Regions from separate parts of the Variovorax sp. 01N425 genome, predicted to be linked through region 1. Evidence: riboswitches for the same ligand, from Rfam matches in the RefSeq annotation. Region 1 holds a riboswitch; the other holds the start of a gene.
What was found. A riboswitch is a leader RNA that binds a small molecule or an ion and turns the genes downstream of it on or off. The one in region 1 is predicted to bind thiamine pyrophosphate.
Positions count from the first base shown of each region.

Region 1 (9,980 bases):
CGCGAGCCGCAACCTGCATGGCACGGGCTGCACGCTGTCGTCCGCCATTGCCGCGCACCTGGCGCTGGGGCTTGCGTTGCCCGAGGCCGTCGAATGCGCGCGCGCCTACATCCTCGGCGCGATGGCCGCCGGTGCGCATGTGAAGACCGGCGCGGGACACGGTCCGCTCAACCACGGTTTTGCGCCAGTGCCGACGCACCGCCTGCCGCCGTCGGCGTAGCCTTGGGCCGGCTGGCCCAGGCCAGCAGGAATGTCGCGGCCAGCGTGGGCAGCGCCGAGCCGAATTGCGGCGCCCACTTGGCGAGCGCGTGGTAGGCCGCGATGCCCGCAATCCAGATCAGCGCCGCGCCCAGGTCGACCCGGCGCGTGCCCACCGACAAGACCGCCTGGCCCGTGCCCAGCCGCCCCAGGATTACGCCGTAGAGCGGCACGAACACCGAACTCAGCATCAGCAGGAACGGCTCGAGCGTGTGCATCGGCAGCACCAGCGCGAGCGCCGTGCACAGCGCCGCCAGCAGGAGGCCCCAGCGCCGCACGCTCCAGCGCGGCAGCAGGCTATGGGTGGACACCGAGCCCGAATACACATCGCCGTACGCGTTGTCGAGCTCGTCGATCAGGATCAGGCCCAGCGCCACCAGGCCGCCTTGGGCGAGCAGCAGCGCGGTGACCAGGCCGGTGCCCGGCTCCGCCACGCTCACCACCATCACGCCGAGCGCATAGCACCAGACGTTGGCCAGCGCATAGCCGATCCAGGTGCCGCTGAAGGCGCTGCCCAGGCCGCCTGCGCTGCGCTTGCCGTGGCGCGCGTAGTCGGCCACCAGCGGCAGCCACGAGACCGGCATCGCAATCACCAGGTCGAGCGCGCTGAACATGCCCATGCCGCCGTCGCCGGGGCGCGCCCAGAAGGCGTCGAGGCCCTTGGCTTGCAGGCGCGTCGCGAACTGCCAGGTCAGCCAGAGCAGAGAAAGCACCACCAGCGGCAGGCCGAAGCGGCTCACGAAGCGCCGCACCAGCTTGACCATGGAGCCGGCCAAAAGCGCCAGCAGCACCGCGCCCCAGAGCAGCGTGGTGAGGGCGCCGCCCAGCGGCCCGCCGAGCGCCAGGCCGAAGGCCTGCTGGCCGATCGCCTGCGTGCCTTCGCGCATGATGACGAGCTCGAAGGTGGTCCAGCCCACCAGCTGCACGATGTTGAGCAGCACCGGCAGCCGTGCGAAGGCGCTGCCGTAGGTGGCGTGCATCAGCCCGGCGCTCGCCAGGCCGCTCTCGCAGCCGAGCCGCGCAGTCCAGGCCAACAGGCCTGCGCCGAGCAGCGAACCCAGCACGATCGCGATGGCCGCGTCGCGCGTGCCCACCGCCGGCACCAGGTAGGCACCGATCTGCATCACCAGCAGCCCGACGCCCAGGCTGAACCAGAGCGATGCGTGGTCGTGCCAGCCGAACACGCGCTGCGACGCGGGCAGGGGCGCCAGCGCCTCGTTGGCGGAAGAAAGTTCGTCGTCGTGTGCCATCCAGTTGCTCCAGTGCAAAAGGTTTGGCAGGTGGGCGAGGCTCCGGCGGTGGAGCCATCGCGCGAGACAACGCGACAGGCCGCCGGACCAGCTTCCCTGCGCGAGGATTACCTCAGTCAGGTTCAAAGGGACTCTCTCAGTCAGCCCCGGAACGGATCCCGGTTCGACACCCCTAGCGGTGGTGCTCCGCGCCGTGGCGCAAAGCGGAAACTATTGTACGAGCCTGTGCGCCCAGCCTCCAAACCATGGATGATGGTCCGGATATGGCAATCCGCATGCCGCCACTTCGAGGATGTGTTCCATGAGCGATTCCGCAATCGACCAGTCCCTTGCCCAGGCCTTCCAGCGCTTCACCGAGGCCAACCCGGCCAGCCGGCGCCAGTTCGAGGCGCAGGTGCGCTACATGCCCGGTGCCAACAGCCGCTCGGTGCTGTTCTATGCGCCGTTTCCGCTCACCATCGCCAAGGGCGAGGGCGCTGCGCTCTGGGATGCCGACGGCCACCGCTATGCCGACTTCATCGCCGAATACACGGCCGGCGTCTACGGCCACTCGGCACCCGAGATCCGCGATGCCGTCGTCGAGGCAATGCAGGGTGGCATCAACCTCACGGGCCACAACCTGCTCGAAGGAAGGCTCGCCAAGACCATCTGCGAGCGCTTTCCGCAGATCGAGCAATTGCGCTTCACCAACTCGGGCACCGAGGCCAACCTGATGGCGCTCACGGCCGCGCTGCACTTCACGGGGCGGCGGAAGATCGTGGTGTTTTCGGGCGGCTACCACGGCGGCGTGCTCGGGTTCGGCGCCAAGCCGCTGCCGACGACCGTGCCCTTCGACTTCCTGGTGCTGCCCTACAACGATGTGCAGGCTGCGAGCGAACAGATCGAGAAGCACGGGTCGGAGATCGCCGCGATCCTGGTCGAGCCGATGCAGGGTGCGAGCGGCTGCATTCCGGGGCGCCTCGACTTTCTGCAAGCACTTCGCGAGGGTGCGACGAAGGTGGGCGCGCTGCTGGTCTTCGACGAGGTCATGACCTCGCGCCTCGCACCGAACGGCCTCGCCAACAAGCTGGGCATCCGGTCGGACCTGACCACGCTGGGCAAGTACATCGGCGGCGGCATGTCGTTCGGCGCTTTCGGCGGGCGCTCGGACGTGATGGCGCAGTTCGATCCGCGCACCGGGTCGCTCTCCCATTCGGGCACCTTCAACAACAACGTGATGACCATGGCGGCCGGCTATGCGGGCCTCACGAAGCTGTTCACGCCCGAGGCGGCAGGCAGGCTGGCCGAGCGCGGCGAGGCGATGCGTGCGCGGCTCAATGCGCTGTGTGCGAAAGAGGATGTGGCCATGCAGTTCACCGGCGTCGGTTCGCTGATGAACGCACATTTCGTGCGCGGGGAAGTGCGGCGCGTGGACGACCTGGCGGCGGTCGACGGGCGGCTGCGGCAGTTGCTGTTCTTCCACCTGCTGGGCGAGGGCATCTACGCCTCGCCGCGCGGCTTCATCGTGCTGTCTCTGCCGCTGACCGATGCGGACATCGACCGGTTCGCCGCCGCCATCGGCCGCTTCATCGGCGAATACCGCGCGCTGCTGCCTAGCGCGAAGTAGCCACGCCCAGCAGCTCGTGCAGCCGCGTGCTGGTGGTCGTGTACTGCAGCGGAATCGCCTTGCCCGGGAACACGATGGCGGTGGCGCCCCAGGCCGCCAGCGTGGCTTCATGGAAGCCGCAGACGATGAGCTTCTTCTTGCCCGGATAGGTGTTGATGTCACCCACCGCGAACACGCCGCGTTCACGGGTTTCGTACTTCTCGGTGTCGACCGGCACCTGCTTGCGCTCCAGTTCCAGGCCCCAGTCGGCAATGGGGCCGAGGCGCGGGGAGATGCCCAGGCAGGCGATCAGCGCGTCGAGCGGCAGGTCGACGGTGGTTGCGTCGGGCGTGGTGATCTGCAGTTGCCTGCCGTCGAAAGCGGTGGGTTGGCCGACCTTGAACGCGAGCTTGCCGTCGGCCACCAGCGCGCGCATCGACGCGACCAGCGCCTCGTCGGCCTGGAACCCGTCGCGCCGGTGGACCAGCGTGACCTGCTTCGCAATGGCCGTGAGCGCGATGGCGGTTTCCAGCGCCACGTCGTCGCCGCCATTCACCACCACCGCCTGCCTGGCAAAGCGGTCCAGCGAATCGGGGTGGTAGAAAAGCGAGCGGCCTTCGAACTGCGCAATGCCTTCGAGCGCGATGCGCTTGGGCACGAAGGCACCGACACCGGCCGCGATGAACACGGTCTTCGCCAGGAAAGCCGTGCCGGCGGTGGTGGTCAGCAGCAGGCGCTCGTCGGCCTGCCGTTCGAGCGTGGCCACCTGCTCGCCAAAATGGAACTGGGGCTTGAACGGCTCGACCTGCTTGAGCAGCGACTGCGCGAGTTCGCTTCCGTTGGTGACCGGCGTGCCCGGAATGTCGTAGATCGGCTTGCCGCCGTAGAGCGCCACGCACTGGCCGCCCGCGGTGGGCAGTGCATCGACGATATGGCAGGAGATCTCGAGCAGGCCGAGCTGGAAGGCCTGGAACAGCCCGACCGGACCGGCGCCGATGATCAGCGCGTCGGTTTCGACGGGGGCTCGGCCTTGGGGGTTCAACGGACCAGTTCGCCGACCTTGTCGGTCTTGTCTTTCCATTCTTCGGCGTCGGGCAGCGCGGGCTTGCGCTTGGTGATGCTCTTCCAGCCATCGGCCACCGCGAGTTCGGCGTTGAGCTTGATGAACGCGATCTGGTTGGCCGGAAGGTCTTCCTCGGCATAGATCGCGTTGACCGGGCACTCGGGGATGCAGACGGCGCAGTCGATGCATTCGTCCGGGTCGATCACCAGCATGTTGGGGCCTTCGCGGAAGCAATCCACGGGGCATACGTCCACGCAGTCGGTGTATTTGCAACGGATGCAGGCTTCGGAGACGACGTGGGTCATTTGTCTTCTAACGTCAGTGTGAGGTCGGGGAAAACCCCAGATTTTAGGCCTTTGCGGCGGCAGGCTGCACGAGCACGGCGGCAGCGGTCTTGTGGGAGGCCGTATCGACCAGCACCAGCGAGCCCAGGGCGCGCGATTGCGTGAAGGGCAGCACGGCCAGCGGCTGCTGCAGCGAAAGCACCACGTCGCCGATGGAATTGGCTTCCAGCTGCGTTGCGGGCTCGGATTCGAGCGTGGTGATGTTCACCCGGTCGACGATGCGCGCCACCTTGGCCTTGACCCAGCGGTGGCCCTGCAGCGCCCAGTAGACGCGGCCCGCGACCAGCGGCTCGTCGTCGAGCCAGGCCACGGTGGCGGTGATCTCGCGCACCGGCTCGAAGGCGCCGGGCGCCAGCAGCCAGTCGCCGCGCGAGACGTCGACCTCGCGGTCGAGCACGATGCCGGCGCTGTGGCCCGCATGCACCACCTTCGGCTGCCGCGTGTGGCTCAGCACCTGCGCGACCGTGGCGGTCTGGTTGCTCGGTAGCACGGTCACGCGCTGGCCCGGTTCCACATGGCCGGAAGCCACGCGGCCCCAGAACACGCGGCGGCCCTGCGAGGTGTCGGCCGAGGCCGAGAACTTCTCGACCCACTGCACCGGGAAGGCGAAGGGCACGTCCTCGTCCTGCGCGGTGACCGGCAATTCCTCGAGCAGTTCGAGCAGGCTCGGGCCCTCGTAGCCGACCCAGTCGCCATGGCGCGTGGCCACGTTCCAGCCCTTGAGCGCCGAGATCGGCACGATGGCCGCCACCTGCACGCCGGCCGCTTCGGCAAAGGCGTTGAGCGCGGTCGAGATGCGCTCGAAGGCCAGGCCCGCGTCGTCGATGGCGTCGAGCTTGTTGACCGCGAACACGATCGACTGCACGCGCAGAAGGTGGCACAGCAGTGTGTGGCGGCGGGTCTGCGGCAGCAACTCGCGCTTGACCACGGTGCCGTCTTCCACTTCGGCGGCCCAGGCCAGCTTGGTGGCATCGACCAGCACCACGGCGGCATCGGCAGCCGAGGCGGCCGTGACCATGTTGCGGGTGTACTGCTCATGGCCCGGCGCGTCGCCGATGATGAACTTGCGCTTGGCGGTCGAGAAGTAGCGGTAGGCCACGTCGATCGTGATGCCCTGCTCGCGTTCGGCCGAGAGACCGTCGGTCAAAAGGGCCAGGTCGGTTTCGCCGCCGCGCTGCACGCCGGCGAGCTGGTCCTGCAGCACGGTCTTGCTGTCGACCAGCAGGCGGCCGATCAGCGTGCTCTTGCCGTCGTCGACCGAGCCGCAGGTGATGAAGCGCAGGGCGGTGCCGGTGTCGCCGTGGAGGGCGGTGTTGTCAAGGGTTGCCGTTGTCGTGCTCATCAGAAATACCCGTCTTTTTTGCGCTTCTCCATCGAAGCTTCCGAAGTCATGTCGTCCATCCGCGTCGCGCCGCGCTCGCTGACGTCGACGCTCAGCGTCTCGAGGACCACGTCGCCCGCGTCGGCCGCCAGGCTCTCGACCGGGCAGGTGGTCGTGATGTCGCCCACGGTGCGAAAGCGCACGTCGCGCACCTGCACGGTTTCGCCGTCGCGCGGCGGGGTGAGTTCGGTCACGGGCACCAGCAGGCCGCGGCGCTCGACCACTTCGCGCTTGTGCGTGTAGTAGATCGACGGCAGGCCGACGTGCTCGCGCTCGATGTACTGCCACACGTCGAGCTCGGTCCAGTTGGAGATCGGGAACACGCGGAAGTGCTCGCCCGGTGCGAGGCGGGTGTTGAACAGCGTCCACAGCTCGGGGCGCTGGTCCTTGGGCTGCCATTGGCCGAAGGAATCGCGGTGCGAAAAGATGCGCTCCTTGGCGCGCGCCTTTTCCTCGTCGCGGCGCGCGCCGCCGATCAGCGCGTCGAAGCGGAATTCTTCAATGGCCTCGAGCAGCGTGACCGACTGGTGCGCATTGCGCGATTCGCCGGGGTGGGCGAGGCGCACGGTGCCGCGCGCCATCGAATCTTCCACGCTGCGCACGATGAGTTCGGCGCCCAGTTCCTTCGCGCGCTGGTCGCGGTAGGCCGTCACTTCGGGGAAGTTGTGACCCGTGTCGATCATCAGCAGCGGGTACGGAATGCGGCCGGCGCCAAAGGCCTTTTCCGCGCACTTGAGCAGCACCAGCGAATCCTTGCCGCCTGAGAACAGCAGGGTGGGGCGCTCGAAGGCGGCCGCCACTTCGCGCAGGATGAAGACGGTTTCCTCTTCCAGCGCATCGAGATGGGTGTTGGACAGGCGCGCGGGAGAGTGCATGGGCGGCAGCAGCAGTTCGGTTTCGGTACGGGCGTTCATCGGGGTGGGTGCTGGATGCGGAGGATCGGCGAGGCGTGGGCGCTCAGTGCGAGAGGTGCAATCCGCACTCGCGGTTGTCTTCGCCCTTGGTCGGGTCCACGTAGTCGAAGTTGTTGGGCAGGCCATGCGCTTCGCAGTACGTGTACAGGTCCTTGGACGACCAGTGCAGGAGCGGCGCGACCTTGATCAAGCCGTCCGGATTGACGCTGACCGGGTCCATCTGCGCGCGCACGGCCGTGTCGGTGGCCCGAAGCGCGGTGAACCAGACCTGCGGTGCCGTCTCGCGCAGCGCGCGGGCAAAGGGCTCGAGCTTCACTTCCTCGGTAAAGGCGGCATGGCGCGGATCGTCGAGCGCCGGCGTCGGGCCTTCCACGGCTTCGCGATGCGCACGCGAACGGCGCGGCAGGTAGATGTACAGGTCCAGGCCCAGCTGCCTGGTCACCTCGTCGGCAAAGCGGTAGGTGGCCTCGGTGTTGTAGCCGTTGTCCATCCAGACCACAGGAACATCGCGCTTGGCGCGCGTGACCATGTGCAGGATCACCGCCTCGAACGGGCGGAAATTGGTGGTGACGATCGCGCGCTGGCCGAGGCCGATGGCCCAGTCCACCAGGCCCTCGGCGTTGCGGCCGAGTTCGGCGTTGATGCGTGCAAGATCGATGTTCGTGGCGATGCTCATGTCGATGGTTCCGTGCGGGCTCAGGTGCCGGCCGCGAAGTGCGGCGCGGGCTTTATTGCATCGCCCTGATAGAAGGCCGAGAAGCGGTCGAACTGGCGCTGTGCGTCGGTGGCGTCCACGCCTTCCTTGAGCACGGCGCTCGAGAAGCCGGTGCGTTCCATCTGCACCAACTGGTCGATCAGCACGTCACCGGTGGCGCGGATGTCGCCCTTGAAACCGAGCCGGCGGCGCAGCAAAAAGGCCTGGCTGTAGGCGCGGCCATCGGTGAACTTCGGAAAGTTCAGGTCGATGCGCTCGATGTCTTCCAGGCACACCTCGATGGCGAGCGGATCGGCATCGTTGGGCAGCTGCAGCACCTTCGGGTCGCCGTCGTCGATATGTTCCTCGGCGGCAAGGATGTTGAGGCGCCGGTTCATGCCGCTTCCTCCACCTTGAAGCGCGCACCGTTGGCCGCGGCCTTGAACGGGTCGTGGCCGACGCGGCGCAGCGTGTCGATGAAGGTCTCGCCGCCTTCGCGGGTGTCGCGGTAGGTGGTGAGCACGGCCTCGATCACGCCCGGCACTTCGGCCGCCGAGAACGAAGGGCCGACCACCTTGCCGGCCTGCGGCGTGCCGCTGAGGGCCGAGCCGTCGGAGCCGCCAAGGGTGACCTGGTACCACTCCTTGCCGTCCTTGTCGACGCCCAGGATGCCGATGTGGCCGCTGTGGTGGTGCCCGCAGGAGTTGATGCAGCCGCTGATGTGCAGGTCGATCTCGCCCAGGTCGTCGAGTTCGTCGAGGTCTTGATAGCGCTCGGTGATGGCTTCGGCAATGGGAATGGAGCGCGCATTGGCCAGCGCGCAGAAATCGCCGCCGGGGCAGGCGATCATGTCGGTCAGCAGGTGCACGTTGGCGCTGGCAAAGCCGGCCGCGCGGGCAGCGAGCCACAGCGCGTGCAGGTCTTCGGCATGCACCCAGGGCAGCACGATGTTTTGGTCGTGCGTGACGCGGGCCTCGCCGGCCGAGAAGCGGTCGGCCAGTTCGGCGAGCGTGTCGAGCTGGTCGGCCGAGGCGTCGCCGGGCGCCTGCTTCAGGCGCTTGAACGACAGCGTGACGGCACGCAGCGCGGGGTTCTTGTGCGCGGCCACGTTGCGGGCCAGCCAGCGCGCGAACATCACGTCGTCGTCGGCGTGGGCACGCAGCTCGGCGTCGGTCTTCTCGGCGCTTTGCAGCACGCGGGTGGCGAGCGTCGGCGGCACGAAGGAGGCGGCCACACGGTCGTACTCTTCCTGCGTGATGGTGTGCGGCGCGCCGTCGTGCTCGATGATCTGCTTGTACTCGGCCTCGACATCGTCGATGTAGCGCTGGCCTTCGGCCTTCACGAGGATCTTGATGCGCGCCTTGTAGATGTTGTCGCGGCGGCCATAGCGGTTGTAGATCCGGATCACCGCTTCGAGGTAGTTCATGATCTGCTGCCACGGCAGGAACTCGCGCAGCACGGTGCCGATGATCGGCGTGCGGCCCATGCCGCCGCCCACCTGCACACGAAAACCGATCTCGCCCGCTTCGTTCTTCACGAGCTTCAGGCCCACGTCGTGCCAGCCGGTGGCGGCGCGGTCTTCGGCGGCGCCGGTGATCGCGATCTTGAACTTGCGCGGCAGGAACGCGAATTCAGGATGCAGCGTGCTCCACTGGCGCATGATTTCGGCGTAGGGGCGCGGATCGGCGATCTCGTCGACCGCGATGCCGGCGCGCTCGTCGCTCGTGATGTTGCGGATGCAGTTGCCGCTGGTCTGGATGCCGTGCATGTCGACCGAGGCCAGCAGGTCCATCACGTCGGCCGACTTCGACAGCGGAATCCAGTTGTACTGGACGTTCTGGCGCGTCGAGAAGTGGGCGTAGTGCGTGGGCAGCTTGTGGCTGCCGAGCAGGCCCTGCGTCTCGACGGCCTTGCGGTAGACCTCGGCTTCGGGCTCGTCGTACTCGCGGGCGATGCGGGCGAGCACGCGCAGCTGGCGGCTCGAAAGCTCGCCGTAGGGCACGGCCACGCGCAGCATCGGCGCGTAGCGCTGCACATACCAGCCGTTTTGCAGCCGCAGCGGACGGAACTCGTCTTCGTGCAGGCGGCCCTTCTGCCAGCGCTCGAGCTGGTCTCTGAACTGGGCAGCCCGTTGATGGACGAACTGGCGATCGAATTCTGTGTATTGGTACATCGTGCGTGTGATCTTGAAGAAGTGCGGTGCCGCACGTACAACGGGGCGCCCCAGCAAGAAGCGGAGATTCTGAAACCGGGGCTTATGGAAGCAAACTATTTTTTGGTTCGGGCTTTATGCGGATAAGCTTATTCTTCAGTGTTCATGCGGGTTTGCGGGCGGTTGGATGCTTATTCTGGATAAGGGCGATAGGGGTTTTTTTGGGGGGCGACGTGGGTTGATTTTTTTCCGGGGCCGGGTCTCGCCCCGGCGGGCGAGCTACTTTCTTTTGCTTCGCTGTATGGACCGGGGACCTGGGTAACAGGTGTGCGGGGACAT
Region 1 covers NZ_JBFTRJ010000003.1:905-10,884, reverse strand. Annotated here, with positions in the region: gene thiD (bifunctional hydroxymethylpyrimidine kinase/phosphomethylpyrimidine kinase) at 1-220, shown strand, start outside; gene AC1DSC_RS05600 (purine-cytosine permease family protein) at 168-1,508, opposite strand; TPP riboswitch at 1,585-1,692, opposite strand; gene AC1DSC_RS05595 (aspartate aminotransferase family protein) at 1,810-3,114, shown strand; gene AC1DSC_RS05590 (NAD(P)/FAD-dependent oxidoreductase) at 3,101-4,174, opposite strand; gene fdxA (ferredoxin FdxA) at 4,132-4,461, opposite strand; gene AC1DSC_RS05580 (sulfate adenylyltransferase subunit 1) at 4,505-5,842, opposite strand; gene cysD (sulfate adenylyltransferase subunit CysD) at 5,842-6,795, opposite strand; gene AC1DSC_RS05570 (phosphoadenosine phosphosulfate reductase domain-containing protein) at 6,839-7,471, opposite strand; gene AC1DSC_RS05565 (DUF934 domain-containing protein) at 7,492-7,887, opposite strand; gene AC1DSC_RS05560 (nitrite/sulfite reductase) at 7,884-9,662, opposite strand.

Region 2 (9,980 bases), on a different contig from region 1:
CCAGACGGCTTTTTTCGGCAGATTCCAGTCCAATGTCCGCGCAAACCTTCACCATCAGCCAGCTCGCGAAGGAATTCGACCTCACGACGCGCGCCATCCGCTTCTATGAAGACATGGGGCTGCTCACGCCCGAGCGCGCCGGCGTGCAGCGCGTCTACAGCGCGCGCGACCGGGCGCGGCTCACGCTCACGCTGCGTGCCAAGCGCCTGGGCCTGAGCCTGACCGAGGCCAGGGACATCCTCGACATGTACGACAGCCCGCGCGACACCGTGCCGCAGCTGCAGAAGTTCCTGGGCGTGCTGGGTGCGCACCGCGCCCAGCTCGAGGCGCAGCTGGCCGAGCTGCAGGCCAACCTGGCGGAAGTGCGCGAGCACGAGAAAAAGGGCCGCGCGGCCCTGGCCAAGGCACAGAAAGCGGCCAGAGCGGCCTGAGATCCCGACCGAACCACCACGACTCATCGACAATCACGCCCATGTCCGACAATCTTGATGACCTGTTTGCCCACAACCGTGCCTGGTCCGCACAGATGGAACGCGACCGGCCCGGCTTCTTCACCGGCCTGGTGAAGCAGCAGACGCCGCGCTACATGTGGATCGGCTGCTCCGACAGCCGCGTGCCCGCCAACCAGATCACCGGCCTGGAGCCGGGCGAGGTGTTCGTGCACCGCAACGTCGCCAACATCGTGGTGCACTCCGACCTCAATGCGCTCTCGGCGATCCAGTTCGCAGTCGAGCACCTGAAGGTCGAGCACATCATGGTGGTGGGCCACTACGGCTGCGCCGGCGTGAAGGCGGCGCTCAGCGGCAAGCGCATCGGCCTGGCCGACAACTGGATCCGCCACATCCAGGACGTGCGCGACCGCCACGCCGTGATGCTCGATTCCCTGCCCGAGGACGTGCGCGTCGATGCGCTGTGCGAGCTCAACGTGGCCGAGCAGGTGGTCAACGTGGCCGTCAGCACCGTCATGGTCGATGCCTGGGGCCGCGGCCAGAAGGTCAAGATCCACGGCTGGACCTTCGGCGTGCACGACGGCCTGCTGCAGGACCTGGGCCTGAACGTGGATGGCGCCAGGCCGCTCGACGCGGTCTACAAGGCCGCGGTGCAGCGCATCCGCTACAAGTGGAGCAAGCCCGCGGGAGCCTCGCCGTCGGCGCAGGCCGGGGCCGACGGGACCGAAGGCCTCGATGCCGCCGCGGCCGTTGCCCAGGCCATCGAGAGCACCGGAACGAAAACCGGCTGAACCCATGTTCCCGCAGCGTCTCGATTCACCGCTGGCCTACGACATCGCCAAGGCGATGATCGACGGGTTCAATCGCCACTACACGCTGTTCCGCGCCGAGTCGGCGCGTGCCAAGCACCGCTTCGAAACGGCCGACTGGCACGGCCAGCAGCGCGCGCAGCGCGAGCGCATCGAGTTCTACGACATGCGCGTGAACGAGGCCGTGGCCCGGCTCGAGAAAGAGTTCAAGGCCGGCGACCAGCCGATGGAGGTGTGGCACCAGGTCAAGCTGCACTTCATCGGCCTGCTGGTGGACCACCACCAGCCCGAGCTGGCCGAGAGCTTCTTCAATTCGGTGACCACGAAGATCCTGCACCGGGCCTACTTCCAGAACGACTTCATCTTCGTTCGCCCGGCCATCAGCACCGAGTACATCGAGCCGCGCGGCGCGCCCACGTACAGGCCCTACTACCCGTCGCACGACACGCTGGCCGACACCATCGAGCAGATGCTGGACGACTACGGCCTGCAGGGCGGCTTTGCCAACAAGCGGCGCGATGCCGAGCGCGTGGCGCACGCCATCATGGGGCGCTTCCACCAGGTGAAGCTGCGCGCCAACTTCCAGCTGCAGGTGCTCTCGGGGCTGTTCTACCGCAACAAGGGCGCCTACGTGGTCGGCAAGATCATGAACGGTTTCGTCGAGCTCCCGTTCTCGCTGCCGATCCTGCACGACAGCCATGGCAAGTTCTACGTGGACGCGGCGCTCTTCGGCGAGGACGACCTGCAGATGCTCTTCAGCTTTGCGCGCGCCTACTTCATGGTCGACATGGAAGTGCCCTCGGCCTGCGTGCAGTTCCTGCGCTCGCTCATGCCGCGCAAGCCGCGCGCCGAAATCTACAACGCGCTGGGCCTCGCCAAGCAGGGCAAGACGCTGTTCTACCGCGACTTCCTCTCGCACCTGAACTACTCGAGCGACCGCTTCCGCATAGCGCCCGGCATCAAGGGCATGGTCATGCTGGTGTTCGACCTGCCGTCGTTCCCGTTCGTGTTCAAGGTCATCAAGGACTTCTATCCGCCGCAGAAGGACACCACGCGCGAGCAGATCAAGGGCAAGTACATGCTCGTGAAGCAGCACGACCGCGTGGGCCGCATGGCCGACACGCTCGAATACAGCGACGTTGGTTTTCCGCTCGACCGCTTCGAGCCCGAGCTGATCGACGAGATCCGCAAATTCGCGCCCAGCCAGCTCGAGATCGGCGACCGCGACGGCAACGGGGAGATGGAGCTCGTGCTCAAGCACGTCTACATCGAGCGCCGCATGATCCCGCTCAACATCTTCCTGCAGGAGGCCTTCGACACGCTGGCCAACCCCGAAAGCCCGGCGCATGCCAAGCGCGCGCAGGAACAGCTCGAGCATGCGGTGGTCGAGTACGGCAACGCCATCAAGGACATGGTGGCAGCCAACATCTTTCCGGGCGACATGCTGTGGAAGAACTTCGGCGTCACGCGCGGCGGCAAGGTGGTGTTCTACGACTACGACGAGATCGAATACATCACCGACTGCCAGTTCCGCAAGGTGCCCGCGCCGCGCAACGAGGAAGACGAGATGAGCGGCGAGGTCTGGTATTCGGTGGGTCCGAAGGACGTGTTCCCGGAAACCTTCGGCCCTTTCCTGCTCGGCAACGACGCGGTGCGCAAAGCCTTCATGGCGCACCATGCCGACCTGCTCGACGCTGCCTTCTGGCAGCACCACAAGGAGCGCATCCGGGCCGGCCAGATGCTCGACGTGTTCCCGTACGAGGAGTCGCAGCGCTTTCCGCACGAGGGCCATGCGACCCATTTCTGATCGAGCCCCGGTCGGCAACGACCGCTTCCTTTTTTCTTTCCACTTTTCCGAAGGAGACCACCATGCCTGAATCCATCGTCATCGTCGGCGCCGCCCGCACCCCCATGGGGAGCTTCCAGGGCGACTTCTCTTCCCTTGCCGCGCACGACCTCGGCGGCGCCGCCATCAAGGCCGCCGTGGAGCGCGCCGGCATCGCGCCCGACAGCGTGGGCGAAGTGCTGTTCGGAAATTGCCTGATGGCCGGCCAGGGCCAGGCGCCGGCGCGCCAGGCGGCCTACAAGGGCGGCCTGCCCGACAGCGCGGGCGCGGTCACGCTCAGCAAGATGTGCGGCTCGGCCATGAAGGCCGCGATGCTCGCGCACGACCTGCTCTTGGCCGGCACGCACGAGGTGATGGTGGCGGGCGGCATGGAAAGCATGACCAACGCGCCCTACCTGATGCTCAAGGGCCGCGGCGGCTACCGCATGGGCCATGACCGCATCTTCGACCACATGATGCTCGACGGCCTGGAAGACGCCTACCAGCCGGGCCGCTCGATGGGCACCTTCGGCGAGGACTGCGCCGCCAAGTACAAGTTCACGCGCGAGCAGCAAGATGCGTTTGCCATTGCCAGCGTGCAGCGCGCCAAGGCCGCCACCGAATCCGGCGCGTTCAAGGACGAGATCACGCCCATCACCGTGAAGGGCCGCGGCGGCGACACCGTCATCTCCATCGACGAAGGCCCGGGCAAGGTCAAGCTCGACAAGATCGCCACGCTCAAGCCCGCGTTCAAGAAGGAAAACGGCACCATCACCGCCGCATCGAGCTCGTCGATCAACGACGGCGCCGCCGCGCTGGTGATGATGACCGAGTCGCACGCGAAGAAGATCGGCGCCAGGCCGATCGCCCGCATCGTCGGCCATGCCACGCATGCGCAGCAGCCCGAGTGGTTCTCCACCGCGCCCGTCGGCGCCGTGGCCAAGCTGTTCAAGAAGACCGGCTGGAGCGTCAAGGACGTGGACCTGTGGGAAGTGAACGAGGCTTTCGCGGTGGTGCCGATGGCGCTGATGCACGAGCTCGACGTGTCGCACGAGATCGTCAACGTGAACGGCGGCGCCTGCGCGCTGGGCCACCCGATCGGCGCCAGCGGCGCGCGCATCATGGTCACTTTGATCCATGCGCTGAAGGCGCGCGGCAAGAAGCGCGGCGTGGCCACGCTGTGCATCGGCGGGGGCGAAGGCACCGCGGTGGCACTCGAGTTGCTTTAACAAAAAACAAACGCCGCAAGCGCCCCTTGCCGGGGCGCTTCGTGGTTTTCTCTCTACGAATACTGCAGACAGACGCCAGGAGATTCTTCATGCGCCCATTCAATCAACGCACCATGCTCGCAGCCCTGCTGGCCACCGCCTTGCTGGCGCCAGCCGCCGGCTGGGCGCAGAAGCGCGACAACGTGCTGTTCCAGGCCGCCACCGATGCGCAGCCCGCCGTGCTCAAGACGCTGGAGCAGCTGGTCAACATCGAAACCGGCACGGGGGATGCCGAGGGCATTGCGGCCGCGGGCAACTACCTCGAGGGCGAGCTCAAGAATCTTGGCTTCACCGTCACGCGCAGCAAGTCGGCCGGCCTCGTGGTGGGCGACAACATCGTCGGCAAGCTGAAGGGCCGGGGCGGCAAGAACCTGCTGCTGATGTCGCACATGGACACCGTGTACCTCAAGGGCACGCTCGCCAAGGCGCCGTTCCGCATCGAAGGCAACAAGGCCTACGGCCCCGGCATTGCCGACGACAAGGGCGGCAACGCCGTCATCCTGCACACGCTGAAGCTGCTCAAGGACTACGGCGTGCGCGACTACGGCACCATCACCGTGCTGTTCAACACCGACGAGGAAAAAGGCTCCTTCGGCTCGCGCGACCTGATCCAGGAAGAAGCCAAGCAGGCCGACTACGTGCTCTCGTTCGAACCCACGAGCGCGGGCGACGAGAAGCTCTCGCTCGGCACTTCGGGCATTGCCTACGTGCAGGTCAACATCACCGGCAAGGCCTCGCATGCGGGCGCCGCGCCCGACCTGGGCGTGAACGCGCTGGTCGAGGCGTCGGACCTCGTGCTGCGCACCATGAGCATCGACGACAAGGCCAGGCACCTGCGCTTCAACTGGACCATGTCCAAGGCCGGCAACGTGTCGAACATCATTCCGGCCAGCGCCACGCTGAACGCCGACGTGCGCTATGCGCAGAACGAGGACTTCGAGGCCGCCATGAAGACGCTCGAAGAAAAGGCACAGCAGAAGAAGCTGCCCGAATCCGATGTCAAGGTGGTGGTCACGCGCGGCCGTCCGGCGTTCAACGCCGGCGAAGGCGGCAAGAAGCTGGTCGACAAGGCCGTGGCCTACTACAAGGAAGCCGGCGGCACGCTGGGCGTGGAAGAGCGCACCGGCGGCGGCACCGACGCGGCCTACGCGGCGCTCTCGGGCAAGCCCGTGATCGAGAGCCTGGGCCTGCCGGGCTTCGGCTACCACAGCGACAAGGCCGAGTACGTCGACATCAGCGCGATCCCAAGGCGCCTGTACATGGCGGCGCGGCTCATCATGGACCTGGGCGCCGGCAAGTAAGCAAGAAAAAAGACAGGAGACAACGCCATGCTGCTCAGTGCCGACCAGGAAGCCATCCGCGACGCGGTGCGCGATTTTTCGCAGGCCGAGCTCTGGCCCAACGCCCCCAAGTGGGACCGCGAGCACAGCTTCCCGAAGGAAGCGCACCAAGGCCTCGCGGCGCTCGGCGCCTACGGCATCTGCGTGCCCGAGGAACACGGCGGCGCGGGCCTCGACTACCTCACGCTCGCGCTGGTGTTGGAAGAAATCGCGGCCGGCGACGGCGGCACCAGCACCGCCATCAGCGTGACCAACTGCCCGGTCAATGCGATCCTCATGCGCTATGGCAACGCACAGCAGAAGAAGCAGTGGCTCGAGCCGCTGGCGCAGGGCCGGATGCTCGGCGCCTTCTGCCTCACCGAGCCGCAGGCCGGCAGCGACGCATCGAGCCTGCGCACCACGGCGCGCAAGGACGGCGATGGCTACGTGATCGACGGCGTGAAGCAGTTCATCACCAGCGGCAAGAACGGCCAGGTCGCCATCGTCATCGCGGTGACCGACAGGGGCGCGGGCAAGCGCGGCATGAGCGCTTTCATCGTGCCGACCGATGCGCCGGGCTACAGCGTGGCGCGGCTCGAGGACAAGCTGGGCCAGCACAGCAGCGACACCGCGCAGATCAATTTCGACGGCTGCCGCATCCCGGTGGAAAACCTCATCGGCGCCGAGGGCGAGGGCTACAAGATCGCGCTGGGCGCGCTCGAGGGCGGCCGCATCGGCATTGCGGCGCAGAGCGTGGGCATGGCGCGCAGCGCCTTCGACGTGGCGCTGGCCTATGCCAAGGAGCGCCAGGCCTTCGGCGGGGCGATCTTCGACCAGCAGGCCGTCGGTTTCAGGCTGGCCGAGTGCGCCACGCAGCTCGAAGCCGCGCGCCAGCTGATCTGGCACGCTGCCAGCCTGCGAGACGCCGGCCGCCCGTGCCTCAAGGAAGCCGCGATGGCCAAGCTGTTCGCAAGCGAAATGGCCGAGCGCGTCTGCAGCGCCGCGATCCAGACGCTGGGCGGCTATGGCTACGTGAACGACTTTCCGCTCGAGCGCATTTATCGCGACGTGCGGGTGTGCCAGATCTACGAAGGCACCTCGGACATCCAGAAGCTGCTGATCCAGCGCGCAATGGCCTGAACCGGGCGCTCGGAAGGCTCCTGGACGGCGCCCCGGGCTTGCCCCATCGGTCGAAGGGCCCGGAGGATGTTCCAATAGAGGCCTTCATGAGCGCCACTGTTCCCCCCACCGGACCTTGCCCCTGCGGCCGTACGGACCGCCGAGACAAGCCCATCGGCTATGCCCTGTGCTGCGGCCGCTACCTCGAGGACTTCGAGGGCACGCCCGCGCCCGACGCCGAATCGCTGATGCGCTCGCGCTATACCGCCTTCGTGCTGGAACGCGGCCCCTACCTGCTTGCCACCTGGCATGCGTCGACGCGGCCGGCGTCGATCGAGTTCGAGCCCGGCGTGAAGTGGCTGGGCCTGGACATCCGCTCGCGCTCGGTGCTGGACGCCGACCATGCCGAGGTCGAATTCGTCGCCCGCCAGCGCAGCAGCACCGGCGCCGCCACGCGCCTGCACGAGCGCAGCCGCTTCGTGCGCGAGGGCGACCGCTGGTTCTACCTCGAAGGCGATCTGCAGACCCCCGGTTGACGCACCGGGCCATGGCCCGCACAATAGTCCCCGCTCCGGGGTGCACGCATGTGGCGTGCTGAGATGGCAAAGTGCCGACCCGCGAACTTGATCCGGGTCATACCGGCGTAAGAAGAGCTGCACTCCCCGACTCCGGTCCCGCCACCCACCCACCAACGTGGCGGCCCAAAGTCCTCAGAGCGATTGCGGAGCACCCTTTCCCTCAACAAGGAGTGCCCCGCATGAATGCCCCCGACAAGTTCACCTCCCTGCTCTCGCTCACGCGCGAGCCCTTTCCCGCATCGCACAAGTGCCTGATTCCGGGCAGCCGGCCCGACCTCAACGTGCCGGTGCGCGACGTGCTGCTGACCAACGGCGAGACCGTGTCGCTCTACGACACCTCGGGCCCCTACACCGATGCCAAGGTCGAGATCGACGTGCGCCGCGGCCTGCCCGGCGTGCGCGGCGCCTGGATCGCCGAGCGCAACGACACCGAAAGCTACGAAGGCCGCTCGCACCAGGCGCTCGACGAGGGCCTGAAGCACGCCCACGACCACGATGCCCAGCGCCTGGCCGAACTGCGCGCCGGCGCCTCGGCGCTGCAGCGCACGCCGCGCCGCGCCAAGTCAGGGGCCAACGTCACGCAGATGCACTACGCGCGCCGCGGCATCGTCACACCCGAGATGGAATACGTGGCGCTGCGCGAGAACGGCAAGCGCGAGTGGATGGCCGAGTACCTCGCCAACGAGGAGCGCGCCAAGCGCGTGGCCGGCAACCCGATGGGCGCGAGCATTCCGCGCATCATCACGCCCGAGTTCGTGCGCGACGAGGTGGCGCGCGGCCGCGCCATCATTCCGGCCAACATCAACCATCCTGAAGTGGAGCCGATGGCCATCGGCCGCAACTTCAAGGTCAAGATCAACGCCAACATCGGCAACTCGGCCGTCACCTCGAGCATCGAGGAAGAAGTGGAAAAGCTCGTGTGGGCGATCCGCTGGGGCGCCGACAACGTGATGGACCTTTCCACCGGCAAGAACATCCACACCACGCGCGACTGGATCGTGCGCAACAGTCCCGTGCCCATCGGCACCGTGCCGATCTACCAGGCGCTCGAGAAGGTGGGCGGCGTGGCCGAGGACCTGACCTGGGAGATCTTCCGCGACACGCTGATCGAGCAGGCCGAGCAGGGCATCGACTACTTCACCATCCATGCCGGCGTGCGGCTGCCGTTCATCCACCTGACGGCCGACCGCATGACGGGCATCGTCTCGCGCGGCGGCTCGATCATGGCCAAGTGGTGCATCGCGCACCACAAGGAGAGCTTTCTCTACGAGCGCTTCGAGGACATCTGCGACATCATGAAGGCCTACGACGTGAGCTTCTCGCTCGGCGACGGCCTGCGCCCGGGCTCGGGCGCCGATGCCAACGACGAAGCGCAGTTTGCCGAACTGCGCACGCTGGGCGAGCTCACGCAGATCGCATGGAAGCACGACGTGCAGACCATGATCGAGGGGCCCGGCCACGTGCCGATGCACATGATCCAGGCCAACATGGACGAGCAACTCAAGCACTGCCACGAGGCGCCGTTCTACACGCTCGGCCCGCTGACGATCGACATCGCGCCGGGCTACGACCATATCTCCAGCGCCATCGGCGCCGCGATGATCGGCTGGGCCGGCACCGCGATGCTCTGCTACGTGACGCCCAAGGAGCACCTGGGCCTGCCCGACCGCGACGACGTGAAGCAGGGAATCATTGCCTACAAGATCGCCGCGCATGCGGCCGACGTGGCCAAGGGGCACCCGGGCGCGCGCTCGCGCGACGATGCGCTCAGCAAGGCGCGCTTCGAATTCCGCTGGCAGGACCAGTTCAACCTGGGCCTGGATCCCGACACGGCGCGCGAATTCCATGACGAGACCCTGCCCAAGGATTCGAGCAAGGTGGCGCATTTCTGCTCGATGTGCGGACCGAAGTTCTGCTCCATGAAGATCACGCAGGAAGTGCGCGAGTACGCGGCGAAGAAGGGCGTGGCCGAGGCGGAAGCCATGGCCGAAGGAATGGCGCAGAAGTCCAGGGAGTTCATGGCGGGCGGCGGCGAGATCTACATCCCGATCCAGCCCGCGTCCTGAGCCCGGCCGGGGTCATTGCTACCATGGGGGAATTCCCCCGAACCCCTCCGCGCAATGACCCCATTCCCCTTCGATGCCGTCCTTTTCGACTGCGACGGCGTCCTCGTCGATTCCGAACCCATCACCAACAGCGTGCTCGCCGAGATGCTCGGCGAACTCGGCTGGCACCTCACCACCGAAGAGTCGATGAACACCTTCACCGGCAAGGCCGTGAAGGACGAAACCGCGCTCATCGAATCGAAGACCGGCGTCAGGATCACCGAAGACTGGCTCAAGGCCTTCAGGGCTCGCCGCAATGAAGCGCTCGAGCGCGACCTCGTGGCCATTGCGCACGCTCCCGGGGCCATCCGCGAAGTCCATGCGCGGCTCCGGGGCCGCATCGCCTGCGCCTCGGGCGCCGACCGCCACAAGGTCGAACTGCAGCTGGCGAAGGTCGGCCTGCTCGAGTGCTTCGAGGGCCGCATCTTCAGCGGCCACGAGATGCCGCGCTCCAAGCCCTACCCCGACGTTTACTTGGCCGCCGCCGAGGCGCTGGGCGTCGATCCGA
Region 2 covers NZ_JBFTRJ010000016.1:151,031-161,010, reverse strand. Annotated here, with positions in the region: gene AC1DSC_RS26100 (MerR family transcriptional regulator) at 33-431, shown strand; gene can (carbonate dehydratase) at 473-1,240, shown strand; gene aceK (bifunctional isocitrate dehydrogenase kinase/phosphatase) at 1,245-3,065, shown strand; gene AC1DSC_RS26085 (acetyl-CoA C-acyltransferase) at 3,128-4,312, shown strand; gene AC1DSC_RS26080 (glutamate carboxypeptidase) at 4,402-5,652, shown strand; gene AC1DSC_RS26075 (acyl-CoA dehydrogenase family protein) at 5,680-6,810, shown strand; gene AC1DSC_RS26070 (YchJ family protein) at 6,897-7,325, shown strand; TPP riboswitch at 7,352-7,456, shown strand; gene thiC (phosphomethylpyrimidine synthase ThiC) at 7,547-9,433, shown strand; gene AC1DSC_RS26060 (HAD family hydrolase) at 9,488-9,980, shown strand, end outside.
Region 2: another riboswitch for thiamine pyrophosphate. It lies ahead of thiC (phosphomethylpyrimidine synthase ThiC); the one in region 1 lies ahead of AC1DSC_RS05600 (purine-cytosine permease family protein).